3 regions of the Paenibacillus sp. UASWS1643 genome follow, and region 3 is predicted to be linked to each of the others. Evidence: riboswitches for the same ligand, from Rfam matches in the RefSeq annotation. Region 3 holds a riboswitch; each other region holds the start of a gene.
The links. A riboswitch is a leader RNA that binds a small molecule or an ion and turns the genes downstream of it on or off. The one in region 3 is predicted to bind cyclic di-AMP.

Region 1: it holds a riboswitch for cyclic di-AMP, as region 3 does, so the genes downstream of both, FE296_RS25185 (3D domain-containing protein) here and FE296_RS10670 (C40 family peptidase) in region 3, are expected to answer to the same signal.
Region 2: it holds a riboswitch for cyclic di-AMP, as region 3 does, so the genes downstream of both, FE296_RS02705 (resuscitation-promoting factor) here and FE296_RS10670 (C40 family peptidase) in region 3, are expected to answer to the same signal.

The regions. Positions count from the first base shown of each region.
Region 1 is NZ_VXKZ01000115.1:120,285-124,499, forward strand. It holds gene FE296_RS25175 (ABC transporter substrate-binding protein/permease) at 1-1,092, shown strand, start outside; gene FE296_RS25180 (amino acid ABC transporter ATP-binding protein) at 1,079-1,801, shown strand; cyclic di-AMP (ydaO/yuaA leader) riboswitch at 2,019-2,215, shown strand; gene FE296_RS25185 (3D domain-containing protein) at 2,218-2,889, shown strand; gene FE296_RS25190 (polysaccharide deacetylase family protein) at 2,995-3,786, opposite strand; gene lpdD (prenylated flavin chaperone LpdD) at 3,941-4,215, shown strand, end outside.
Region 2 is NZ_VXKZ01000089.1:50,089-54,303, reverse strand. It holds gene FE296_RS02715 (HD domain-containing protein) at 1-104, shown strand, start outside; gene FE296_RS02710 (TatD family hydrolase) at 437-1,207, shown strand; cyclic di-AMP (ydaO/yuaA leader) riboswitch at 1,449-1,702, shown strand; gene FE296_RS02705 (resuscitation-promoting factor) at 1,976-3,160, shown strand; gene rnmV (ribonuclease M5) at 3,316-3,861, shown strand; gene rsmA (16S rRNA (adenine(1518)-N(6)/adenine(1519)-N(6))-dimethyltransferase RsmA) at 3,866-4,215, shown strand, end outside.
Region 3 is NZ_VXKZ01000103.1:179,827-184,041, forward strand. It holds gene xynC (glucuronoarabinoxylan endo-1,4-beta-xylanase XynC) at 1-237, shown strand, start outside; tRNA gene FE296_RS10660 (tRNA-Leu) at 375-458, opposite strand; gene pelA (pectate lyase) at 632-1,585, opposite strand; cyclic di-AMP (ydaO/yuaA leader) riboswitch at 2,014-2,145, shown strand; gene FE296_RS10670 (C40 family peptidase) at 2,151-2,615, shown strand; gene FE296_RS10675 (carboxymuconolactone decarboxylase family protein) at 2,687-3,016, opposite strand; gene FE296_RS10680 (hypothetical protein) at 3,162-3,380, opposite strand; gene FE296_RS10685 (hypothetical protein) at 3,500-3,829, opposite strand; gene FE296_RS10690 (xanthine phosphoribosyltransferase) at 3,927-4,215, opposite strand, start outside.

The DNA of each region.
Region 1 (4,215 bases), on a different contig from region 3:
AAATCAAAACAAGTGATTATGGTTCGCAATGTGGATAAAGACAAATATCCAACCATGGCAGAACTTGAAAATGCGAAAATTGGCGTTCAGAAAGGCTCCATTCAGGAAACAATCGGACAAGGTATTCCAGGAGCGAAGCTTACTGCGCTTGATAAAATCTCGGATATCGTGCTTCAACTGCAAACAAAACGCATTGACGCGGCAATCGTTGAAGATACCGTTGCTGCAGGTTATCTGGACGATATCATTGGACTTGCTGCTGCTGTTCCGGACGAAGAGCAAGCAGAAGCGGCAATCGGGATTCGCAAAGGTAATACCGAGCTGCTAGCTGCAGTAAATGGAACACTGGAGCGATTGAAAAGTGAAGATAAAATCAATCAGATGGTGACGGACGCCAGCCTCTTGATGGCGGATAAAGCGAACAAATCACAAAATATTTTCCAAGTATTCTGGGAATATAAAAGTTTCTATGCTACAGGTGTAGGATACACACTTCTGTTGTCTGCACTTGGGGTTATCTTCGGGGTAATTATTGGATTGATCATCTGTTTGTTCCGTTTGCATGACGCTGCAATCTTGCGCTGGATCGGTACTGCTTACGTTGAAGTGATCCGTGGCACACCGATGCTGGTACAATTGATGATTATTTACTATGGTTTTTCCCTGAGCTTTGGCATTAACTTCACTGCACTTCAGGCAGGTATCATTACACTTTCAATCAATAGTGGTGCCTATCTGGCGGAGATTTTCCGTGCGGGCATCCAAGGTGTGGATCGTGGTCAGTTGGAGGCAGCGCGTTCATTAGGTATGGGAAGAGGCGCCGCGATGCGTTATATCATATTGCCACAAGCCTTCAAAGCCGTATTACCAGCGATCGGTAATGAATTCATAACTATCATTAAAGAATCCTCCATTATCTCTGTTATCGGTATGGTGGATATTATGTATCAGGCAAGTGTAGTCAAAAACATTACGTACCAAGGATTGAGTCCATTTTTGATTGCAGCAGCCATCTACTTTGTAATGACGTTCATTTTGTCCAAGCTGCTGGGACGACTGGAAAGGAAGTTGAGTGCAAGTGATAGACGTTAGACAATTACACAAATCTTATGGTAATAACGATGTGCTTAAGGGCATTAACGTGACGATTGGCAAAGGTGAGGTCGTCGTAGTCATCGGCCCTTCCGGTTCAGGTAAAAGTACATTCTTGCGTTGTCTGAACCTGTTGGAACAGCCTACCTCGGGTGAGATTGATTTTGAAGGCGTGTCAATCACTGATCCGAAGCACAACATTAATGCAACTCGGGAAAAAATGGGCATGGTGTTCCAGCATTTCAACCTGTTCCCACACAAAACGGTACAGCAAAACATCACGATTGCTCCGATTAAAGTGAAGAAACAATCCACTCAGGAAGCGGAAAAAATTGCTGCTGATTTGCTTAACACCGTGGGCTTGTACGATAAAAAAGATACATTCCCGAATCAGCTGTCCGGTGGACAGAAGCAGCGGATCGCCATTGCAAGAGCATTGGCCATGCAGCCGCATGTGATGCTGTTTGACGAGCCTACTTCGGCACTGGACCCCGAGATGGTCGGTGAAGTGCTGGATGTCATGAAACGTCTTGCAGAAGGCGGGATGACGATGGTCATTGTAACGCATGAGATGGGTTTTGCACGTGAAGTAGGAGACCGGATCCTGTTCATGGACGGCGGGGTTATTGTAGAAGAGGGAACACCAGATGAGGTGTTTGGAGCACCGAAAAATTCACGTACACGTGATTTTCTTGCGAAAGTACTCTAAACGAAGTGATCAAATAGCGTTACTGACTTCGAGTCGGTAACGCTATTTTTTATGCGCATTAATCACTTAAAGATTCGAAATGTAACTTTTCTGTTACCAAATATAAAGAAGTCGGTTCGCCTAAATTTTCTGAATTATCCAGTATTCTTACAGTTGATGACATGCTAAAAACCATTTGGTAAGAATTACTACAAGTTCAGGTTACAAAGTTGTGATATATTGAACTCTGCCGAAACTTCCGGACAGGGAGTGCGGGGGATGTAACGATGCAGATTGTGCAGGGGGGAGATCTACAGCACACTGCTTGGGGTGAATTAGGGGTACATAACGATTCCAATGTAATGAAGAACCTATAGGGTGGGCTCCTCATCCGAATCCGACAACTAACTTCGCAGGCACAATGAGGGAGGAAGACCATGATTAACAAGAAACGTATAGCCAAAACAGCAGTAGCATTATTGACAATAGCAATGCTAATTCAAGCCGTTCCGGCTCACGCCGATTCAGTTCATGTGGCCAAAGAAGGGGATACCTTCTACACCTTATCAAAACAATATGGAGTAGCAATGAACACGTTGGTTAAAGCAAACAACGACATTTCACCTTACAACATTTATGGTGGTTTGAAAATTACGATTCCCGGTAAGGCAAACAATGTAGCTGCCGCGGCGACGGAGAGCAAGACCCATGCCAAAACGGTTACCACAGCAAGCTTGGACGTTAATGCAGATAACAAAGTGGTTCAGGCCTGGGGTAAAACATTCGATTACAGCAAAGCTGTGAACGTAAAAGCAACGGCTTACTCTGCAGATCCGTCTGAAAATGGAGGCTGGGGTGCAGTCGATTATTTCGGAAATGACCTTGAACTGGGTACGATTGCAGTTGATCCAAGTGTAATTCCACTCGGAACCAAAGTACTGGTAACTGGTCACAGCCATCCAGGATTGCCAAAGCAGGCTTTTGTAGCCACAGCGCGTGATGTGGGCGGTGCAATCAAGGGTCATCGGATTGATATCTTTATCCCGGGTAGCAAACAGTCCGTAAGCACATTTGGTTTCCAGGATATCGAGCTGTATATTCTTAAGTAGAAAGTAAATTACATCTAACGAATTCAAACAGGGTGTCTGCCAGTCGCTAACTTGCGATTGAACAGCACCCTTTTAATATTTTCATGATTTCCTAACACGGTTATTCTATTCTTTCGCCTTCGGTAATCCCAGCATTTCGTCCAAGGTGACGAGTTCATATCCGCGCTTTCGCAATTCCTCAATGATTTCAGGCAAAGCCTCAATCGTGCCGTTCAGGTTTGATCCTACACCGCCTCCAGCATGTTGCAGAACGATGGAGCCGGGTTTTACGGCAGACAGGATGTTATCTTTCACCTGTTCCTTTGATAGGCCTTTCCAGTCCAGGGAGTCTACGTTCCAGTTCACAATGCTATAGTGTTGTTTGGCAGCCCATCTCAGCTGTTCTTCATTAATGTCTCCATAAGGTGGCCGAATCATCTTGGGTGTATATCCCGCCAAACGTCGAATAATATCTCCGGTATGTAAAATTTGTTTGCGAAAGGCATTCATCGACAGCTTACTGAATTCAGGATGATTGTAGCTGTGATTACCAACCATATGCCCTTCCTTAACGATGCGTTTCACCAGATCCGGATGTTTCTCAGCACGACTACCCACGATGAAGAATGTAGCTCTGACATTGTATTTCTTCAATACATCCAGCACTTGTGGAGTAAACCGTGGATCAGGTACATCATCAAAAGTGAGTGCAACCTTCTTGGTTGAAGGACCATTCGTTTTGAACGTATCGGCATATTTTTGACGTAACTGTCCCAATGTCAGTTGTTCTTCTTCCGCAGAATCCGAACCTGATACTGATTCACTTGACGGGCTTGAAACATCCCGTGATGAAACTGGAGCATGATATCCCCCGAGAAAAATAACGATAATCATCAGCATAATGAGGCGTACACGCATAATAACGGCCTCCTTTTCCAAAATGACGTTCTCCTTGGTATGCCCGGGGGTCTCATAAAATATGCGTAGTGTGAGAAGTTTCATTGCGGATTTAGCTTATGACAGCCATAATTCCTCCATATAAAACATATAGAAAAGGATAGGTGGATAGGATATGAGTACATATGATTTGAAATCCATACGTTTACAGGTGATTGAAGCAGGAGAGGATAAGGTTTTTCTCGTTACCGGAGGAAAGGCGCATATTGGTGCCGTAGCCACGTTCTACGTGGATCATGAGCGCGTCAGCGGGACGACGGTACATATTCCGGGGCATAAGGAACAAGAGTTGTGTGAGCGGCTTGCCCGAAAGGCTGCCCTGCAGCTGAAAGTAACCGTTACGGTAATTATGGGTATTCATTTTGATTCCATTACACGGATGCAGATCGA
Region 2 (4,215 bases), on a different contig from region 3:
TCAGTGGGCTTCACCGAGGGAAACATCATTTGTATTACCCGCAAAACAAGGTGGATGCGATTATTCACGAATTACCGTCACATATACGCCCCTATTTCTTGTAATCGTGTGGATATAATCCGATGAAGAATTTCGATATCAAAACACTTTCTAAAAGAGCTATTTTTCATGATACAGTAATCTGCTTTAATGGGGAGTATATGTAGATCGACATAATTATGTAAATGCAAGTAGGCAAAAATAGCACAATCAGCAATATATAGATCAGAATATCCGTATATCTTCTATATATTGTAGTTGTGAAGAAACAAACGTAATGATGTAATACACAGATACCCAAAATCTTTTATGTATGAGTCATTGAATTATTGAATTTTACAAATTGGATTTTGAAAAAGAAGATAGTCGATATTTCGACATGAAGGGAGATACAGACATGATGCTGTTCGACACACATACACATCTGGATGCACCACAATTCGACGAGGACCGCGAGGACATGATTCAGCGTGCTGTGGATGCAGGAGTTGGTCGCATGATCAACATTGGTTTTAACCGGGAGACGATTCCAACCACAATGAAACTCGCTGAAACATATGACTTTATATATGCAGCTGTAGGGTGGCATCCCGTAGATGCGATCACAATGCAGGAGGGCGATTTGGAGTGGATTGCATCTTTATGCAAGCATGAAAAAGTGGTTGCGATCGGTGAGATTGGTTTGGATTATCACTGGGATACTTCACCAAAGGAAATACAGCATCGCGTATTACGACAACAAATTGCTTTGGCGCGTGAAGTAAACATGCCGATTGTCATCCATAATCGGGATGCACATGAGGATATCATAAGAATTTTGCGTGAAGAGAAAGCGGGTGAGGTTGGCGGTGTGATGCACTCGTTCTCGGGCAGCTGGGAAACAGCCAAAAGTTGTCTCGATATGGGCTTCCATCTCTCCTTCGGAGGACCGATCACATTCAAAAATGCAAAGCAGCCAAAAGAGGTGCTGGCAAAGGTTCCTATGGACCGGTTTTTCATTGAAACAGATGCTCCATATTTGACACCTCACCCTTATCGTGGAAAGCGAAATGAGACAGCGCATGTACGTCTGGTTGCAGAGGCAGCTGCGGAAATTAAAGGCATTTCGGTGGAGGAAATTGCTGCAATAACAACCAAAAATGCCATGGAACGATTTGGAATTCGTTAAAAAAACGAGCAAATGGGGCGAAAAAGGCAGGTAAGCGGAGGTAATTTGCCCTTTGATCCAAATAAATCAAGAATATTACAATATTTTAACCAAATATTCAGAAAAACGTACTTGATCAACGCTTTACAACATGCATCAAAACAGGATATCATCTTTTCAGTGAATTGTTGTGCGGAAAATTGGACAGATGTTCGGGGGATGAACAAAGGGACACTTTCCGATGAAACAACATTACTTTCATGAATCAGTCTCGCTGAGTCTCCGTTAACGGAGAGCGGGGGAACCAATAGGGCTTAAACATCGGTGTATTTGGCCGATGCGCAACGTTCGCTGACCCAAAAGCAGCGAAGGGAACTGCGAAGCCGTATTTGATTTCTTCTTTGGGTCTCGGGGTGAATTCAAGGGCGTCCGCCATGAGCGGGTGACCCAAGATAGGGCGGCTCTCTTTCGCCCGAACCCGACAGCTAACCTCGCAAGCGGAAAAAGAGAGGCAACCTCGTGCATGAATTTCCGATATTCAAAATCATTCGGAAGCCACGAAAGAGTTCCTCTTACACTCTTTCTTTGGCTTTTTTGTTTTTGAATAAAAGAAATATTGTCATCATACGGTAGGTATTCAGGAGGATGACATCATGTTGCGAAGATTGATTCATGGTGCAGAACCGGATTATGTTGGTCCAATCTGTGTTCTGTAGAAAATTTGGTATAGTCACGTCAAAGACATCATGCATTACTTTAGACGGCGAGGCTATGAAGGAGGACGGAGAAGTGGGCACATTCCAACCAGAAGAGACCCATGAGTCACGATCATCCAGTAAGTCTTTCGCGTTGCGGTGGAAGCATGAGAACATGCGTCAAATGGCATTGATCGCGATTTTCTCAATTGCGCTTACAATCATGATCTTGTTAGTCGTTTACGGTCAGGCCGGGAAACAAATTTCACTGGTTATTGATGGCAAAGCTCAGGTGGTAGAGACTCGTACAGGAATGCTTCAGGAAATGCTGGAGGAGCAGTCGATCACAGTCAGCCCTCACGATAAGGTATCCATGTCCATGAATGGAGCGATTACAGATGGAGACCGAATCGTTATTGAGCGGGCCGTTCCAGTTAACATTACGGCAGACGGAGACACCAAGACTCTGTATACAACGGATTCATCGGTAGAAGATGCAATTCAAAAATCAGGTATTCAAGTTGAAAGTAATGATAAAGTATATCCGGCGCTTGGAACTTCGATCAAAGCGGATATGAAGATTCGTGTAGTGCGCGTAACAAAGCGTACAGTGGATGTAGAACATCCGATCGCTTACAAAGTCATTAAAACGGCTGACCCTAGCTTGTACAAAGGAGATAACCGTGTCGTTGTGAACGGCAAAGAAGGCAAACTTGTACAGCACATCGAAAAGGTATTTCAGGATGGAGAATTGGTCTCCAAAAAAATGGTCGGCAAATCTGTCGCGAATAATCGTGTAGATAAAGTGATTGCTGTCGGCACCAAAGCAAAACCGGTCGTGAAAGAACCAGAGATTCAGACCGTATCAGCTCAGACTTCAACAACCAAAAAGGCTACAACAACGAACTCGAAGAAAACATCTGCCTCGGGCAGCAAAGTGATTACCGTATCCGGGACTTCTTTTAAATACTCCAAAGTACTTAAAAATGTATCCATGACTGCCTACTCTTCCGAAGAGCCTGGCATTGGAACTAAAACAGCTTCCGGTACTCGTGTAACGGAAGGACGCACCATTGCGGTTGATCCCAAAGTCATTCCAATTGGCTGGTGGGTATATATCGAAGGTCTGGGATTCCGTCGTGCGGAAGATACAGGCGGTGCCATTAAAGGCAACAAAATTGATGTGTATTATGACAGTGTGAAGCATGCCCTGAATTTTGGACGCAAGAAAGGCAAGACGGTCTACGTGATCGGTCCGGTGAAGCCGGAAGCGAACTAAAATCGTTTTACTTTGAAATGGGAATGCTATAAAATAGTTGCATGAATGATTCATGCGGAATATGCGGCGGAGGAGTCTGAATTTAGTCTCCCCCGCCGTTTGGCAGAGAAGAGGATATTCCTCTTCTTTTTGCGTTAGAAAGGAAGAAATGGAACATGATAAAAGAAGTCATTGTGGTGGAAGGCCGTGACGATACGGTAGCCATCCGTCGGGCCGTGGAAGCCGATACCATAGAAACAGGTGGATCAGCCATCAACCAACGCATTCTGAAGCGGATTGCGCTTGCTCAGGAGAGACGGGGAGTCATTGTACTGACAGATCCGGATCATGCTGGCGAGCGCATTCGTAAAATCATTGCGAATAAGGTGCCTGGCTGCAAACATGCTTTCATTCCGGAAGCCGATGCCACACGCAAAGGGGATATTGGGGTGGAGAATGCCTCACCGGAGGCGATCCGTCATGCTCTGGCACGCGTACATACTTCATACGAAGGCGCTCCTAGCCTGATCGATTGGGAGGACCTGATCGCGGCAGGACTTATTGTGCATCCGCAGGCTGCTGCACGTCGCATGGAGATGGGCAATCTGCTGGGTATCGGATATTGTAACGGTAAGCAGTTCCACAAACGTCTCGGTGTATTTCAGATTACACGGGAAGAGTTCTCTACAGCATTAGCGCAAATTGAACGTGAAGGATTGTGAGCATATGAAGGACATGGAAGAGACGATAGAAATTGCAACCCCCAAGCGAACCAAAGAAATTATTCAAAGACACGGATTCTCATTTAAGAAAAGTCTGGGTCAGAACTTTCTGATCGATCAAAATATACTGAACAAAATCGTTAATGCAGCCGATTTAGACGAGTCCAAGGGTGCACTGGAGATCGGTCCGGGTATTGGAGCCCTTACGGAACGACTCGCTCGGGTAGCTGGTCCTGTCACAGCCGTAGAGATTGATCAGCGCTTGATCCCAATCCTGGGAGAAGTGATGCAGCCTTATTCGAATGTACGTGTTCATCATGGGGACGTGCTGAAGCTTGATCTGGCTGAGTTGTT
Region 3 (4,215 bases):
ACCAAAAATGTAAAGTTTCGTTATGCGCTGGAAAGCGGCACTCGGAACCTCGACATTTTTGTGAACGGAACCAAAGTCATTAGCAACGAGCCCTTTCCGGCTACGGGAAGCTGGTCCACATGGGTTGAAAAAACAATACAGGTCCCCATGAACACGGGCACCAATACATTGAAAGTGGTCACTACCGGATCCGAAGGACCGAATATTGACAGCGTTAATGTTACCGCAGCACAATAAACGTTCCGTATGGCTAATGGAAGACATTTGCTGTACGTGCAGCTAAGCACTAAGTACTCAAATCTAAAGTTAATGTTATATCAAAAAATGCAAAAAAAGACTCCTTAAGCGTTAGCTTAAGGAGTCTTTTTATTAAATGCGGTCGAGAGGACTCGAACCTCCACGGGGGTTAGCCCACACGGACCTGAACCGTGCGCGTCTGCCAATTCCGCCACGACCGCATATTGTATCTCCGTGATCAATATCGGCGACAAGAATTAATATATCATGCGGAATCTATCATGTCAACACTGAAAATAATAACAATAATACCCGAACCAGACGTCCATGTCGATTCGGGTTTTACCTTTAACTATTAATAGCTTGGTTCATTAAAACGGAAGCATACTGCAAATTACAGCTTGGAAGGCCAGTTGCCATACCATGCGTAACCGCCTCTTCTTTCTTTATCAATATCACTTAATTTGTATTTAACTACCCCGTCACGACCAATAAAGATTGGTCTATCCGTTCCTATCTCATAGAAGCGTGCCCAAATTGGTGCAGCTTTGGAATCAGCGATAATTTTACTATCTCCATTAGCTCTTTCATATTTGTACCCCGTAATTTTCACCTTGTTAAACCAAGCCTCCGCTCCTTTAATGGATGCGGTAATTTTAGCGTTAGCAGGTCTGGTTTTCAGAAATTTAACAATCGTTACACTCTCTCCAGCTGTCAGCGATGGCACTTCGTAGATTCTTGCGCTCGCTGGTTTAAGGGAACTGGAATCATGTTGTTGTCCCCATGCTGTCAGCTTACCACCTGAAACGACTTGTGTATTCAAAATCGCCTCCACACCTTTGGCAACTGAATTTTTACTACGGTTAGCAAGTGTGCTGTCGATAAACGAGAAATCACCTTTGCGTGCTGCTACTTCATCCAGCATGATCATTACATTAATCATGGCATCATCATTGTAGGTAATGTGCTTGTGATATCCGGAGCTTTGGTAAACTTGTGGCCATCCGCCGTTTGAATACTGCATGTTGATCAAAAAGTTAATTCCTTTGATTGCAGCTGTGGAGTATCGCGGATCATTTGTCTTTTTAAATTCCTTCGCCAATCTTCTAATTTCTGAGTATGTAGCCTTGTTGTCTATCGTGGACTTCGCCCACTCTCCACTTGTCTGTTTATAATCTTTTCTCCAACCTCCATCCGGCAGCTGGTTCTTCAAAATATCAGAAATACTCGCTGTAGTACCCGATGCATCCGCGGCAGATACCGTCCCTACAGGAAGAACTGCCATTCCAACTGCTGAGAACACCATCGTACATGCCAGGACAAAAGTAATTATTTTCTTCGCTTTCAAATGCAACACTCTCCTATGTTCATTTTTATAAATCTTCCACTTCTACTTTACCTATGATATACGCCCCCAAACCTCCTTTATTTGTATTTATCGCATAATAAAATCAATTTTAATCCAATATGTGGATTGGATAATCAGATAATATGCAAAAAATCGATTTTTGTCAATATATGCAACTTAATGAATATAATCTCTCTAATTCTACATAACGGGATAGTCCTTTTAACTCATGACAAACCTATTTATTTATCCAAATTCGTCTTAAACGAATCATTAATGACGTTTTTGTCATGAATGATTCCCAAACTTGATCCCTTCTTTCATATAAAAACCTTAATTCCGCTAACATTGAGGTATTACGAAGGGTTTTAAATGGGTTTGACAATTACGCATTTATGCAATATAGTTTCAAATAGTTACAAAAACTTAATTATTCATTGCCGAGTTTCATGTTTGAAAACGGGGGAACCAATTTGGGTGAATTATTCTTATACATAGGAAATATAGGGAACCTTCTACCGAACCCTTAGCTAACTCCGTAGGCATCGAAGGGAGAACATTGATTTTGAAAAAACTGATTATCTCCATTTTTGGAGCAGCTGTATTATTTACATCCGGGGCAACAAGCACAGAGGCAAGCAGTATCAACTCCGTAGTGAACAACATGACAGGTATACCTTACAAATGGGGTGGCACGACTGTAGCCGGCTTCGACTGTTCTGGTTTTATGAGATATCTTTTCAACAAATACAGCATTGAATTGCCACGTACTTCACAGCAGCAAGCCAAAGCAGGTACGCCTGTATCGAAAAGCAACATTCGCACAGGTGATCTGGTGTTCTTCAATACGATGGGCAAAGGCATTTCACATACAGGTGTATATATCGGCGGCGGACAATTCGCTCATGCCTCCAGCAGTAAAGGTGTAAGCATCACGAAGTTATCGAATCCATACTTCAATGATCGTTACGTAACAGCACGTCGGGTAACTGGACAGTTTATGTATGATAAAATGTTAGGTAAAATGTAATTCACATACAAAAAGGCATCGGTTATTAACCGGATGCCTTTTTTGTACTTAAAAAGTATGTTGTATTGCTTTTAATGCAGCGCCTTCTGCACTCGCATCGCACCCTGAGACAGGGCATGTCCGCCTCCAACAGCTCCGGCCACGGCTACGGTCTCCATAATTTCCTGATCTGTTGCTCCCTTGGCACGGGCTTCTTCTACATGGTAGAAGGTACATACCTCATTGTTGGCAAACAATCCAATACCAAGCGCAATTAGCTGTTTTGTCTTTGCATCAATCACGCCAGGTTGGAAACATTCTCCGGTAAACTCATGATATGACTTCACCACACCTGGCAGTACATCGCTTAATGCTCCAATCTGATCCTTGTAGGCATGAACTTTATCATTCATCAATGTCATGGCTCGTAGCACACCCTCTCGGCTATAGTTACAGATCTTCCTCACTGTACCTATCTTCTCTCCCGAGTGAGTCAATTATGCCAAGAAATCATGGTAATTCCAAACATTTAAACGCTCATCGTCCCTGCTCAATTATAAGCGATTGCTACTCACCAAGTGGACTCTGGCGAGGCTCGCTGAACAGCTGATATTTGTAACTGCGATCCAGCTTAACTACACGTCGATTCTGACGCCGGATAAGGACCTGCTCGCCATCCCAGGCAACAACAATCCCGGTTACATCGTTAGATTCCAGCTCGTCCCGTACTACTCTTACTTTCTCACCTGACAGACGCAGGGCGTCCAGTTCTGTATCACTGATCATCTTCATGGCTCCTATATTCCAAATTTATTTACAAAAAGAGACCTAAATGAAATGTCATTTAGGTCTCACGTGACTGTATTGGACTGTCATGTCATTCGAAATTATGTCCCGACTGAAAGTTACCGCTGCGCGTGCTCTTTGCTGTCGTTCTTCTCGAACCAAAAATCAAGCACTTTGGCGGACATCACACGTTCTTCAAGGTACTCCACTTGATGCGGTGTAAATTGTTCTTTCCAAGAGAAGGACAACTCTTCGCACAAGCCTACAATCGTCAGTAATTCTGACCAGGCAACATAGCGTTTGTACCAGAAAAATTGAGGATGTTCAATCATATAGGGATAAAGGTCATCGAATTCCGTATGTTTACAATCCAGGGCACGTTCAAAATGAACTTTCGATTCCGCCAGCTTATCATTAAAGAATTGTTCTGTTGCCGGTTGGTTCCCCATGGTGTTGCCTCCTCTCCCTAACATAACCCCATTATAAATGAAATTAGCGGCCATGCAAAGGCATAGTTCAAAAAATAGGCCCTATTCCTTTAAAATGTCACATTTCGTTATCGTCAAATTGTACCGTCCCATCGTTCAGGGAACGAATGCGTACCAAGGCTTCCACCGGAATACCCTGTTCACGAATCGTTCGTGCCCCTGCCTGGAAACATTTTTCTACCACAACGCCGAATCCGACGAGTTCCGCACCGGAACGCTCAATGATTTTGATGACGCCACGAGCGGCATCTCCATTGGCAATAATATCATCAATGAACAAAATACGGTCATTCTCATGAATGAACTCGCGAGATACCATAATGTCAGTTACAATTCCTTTGGTAAAG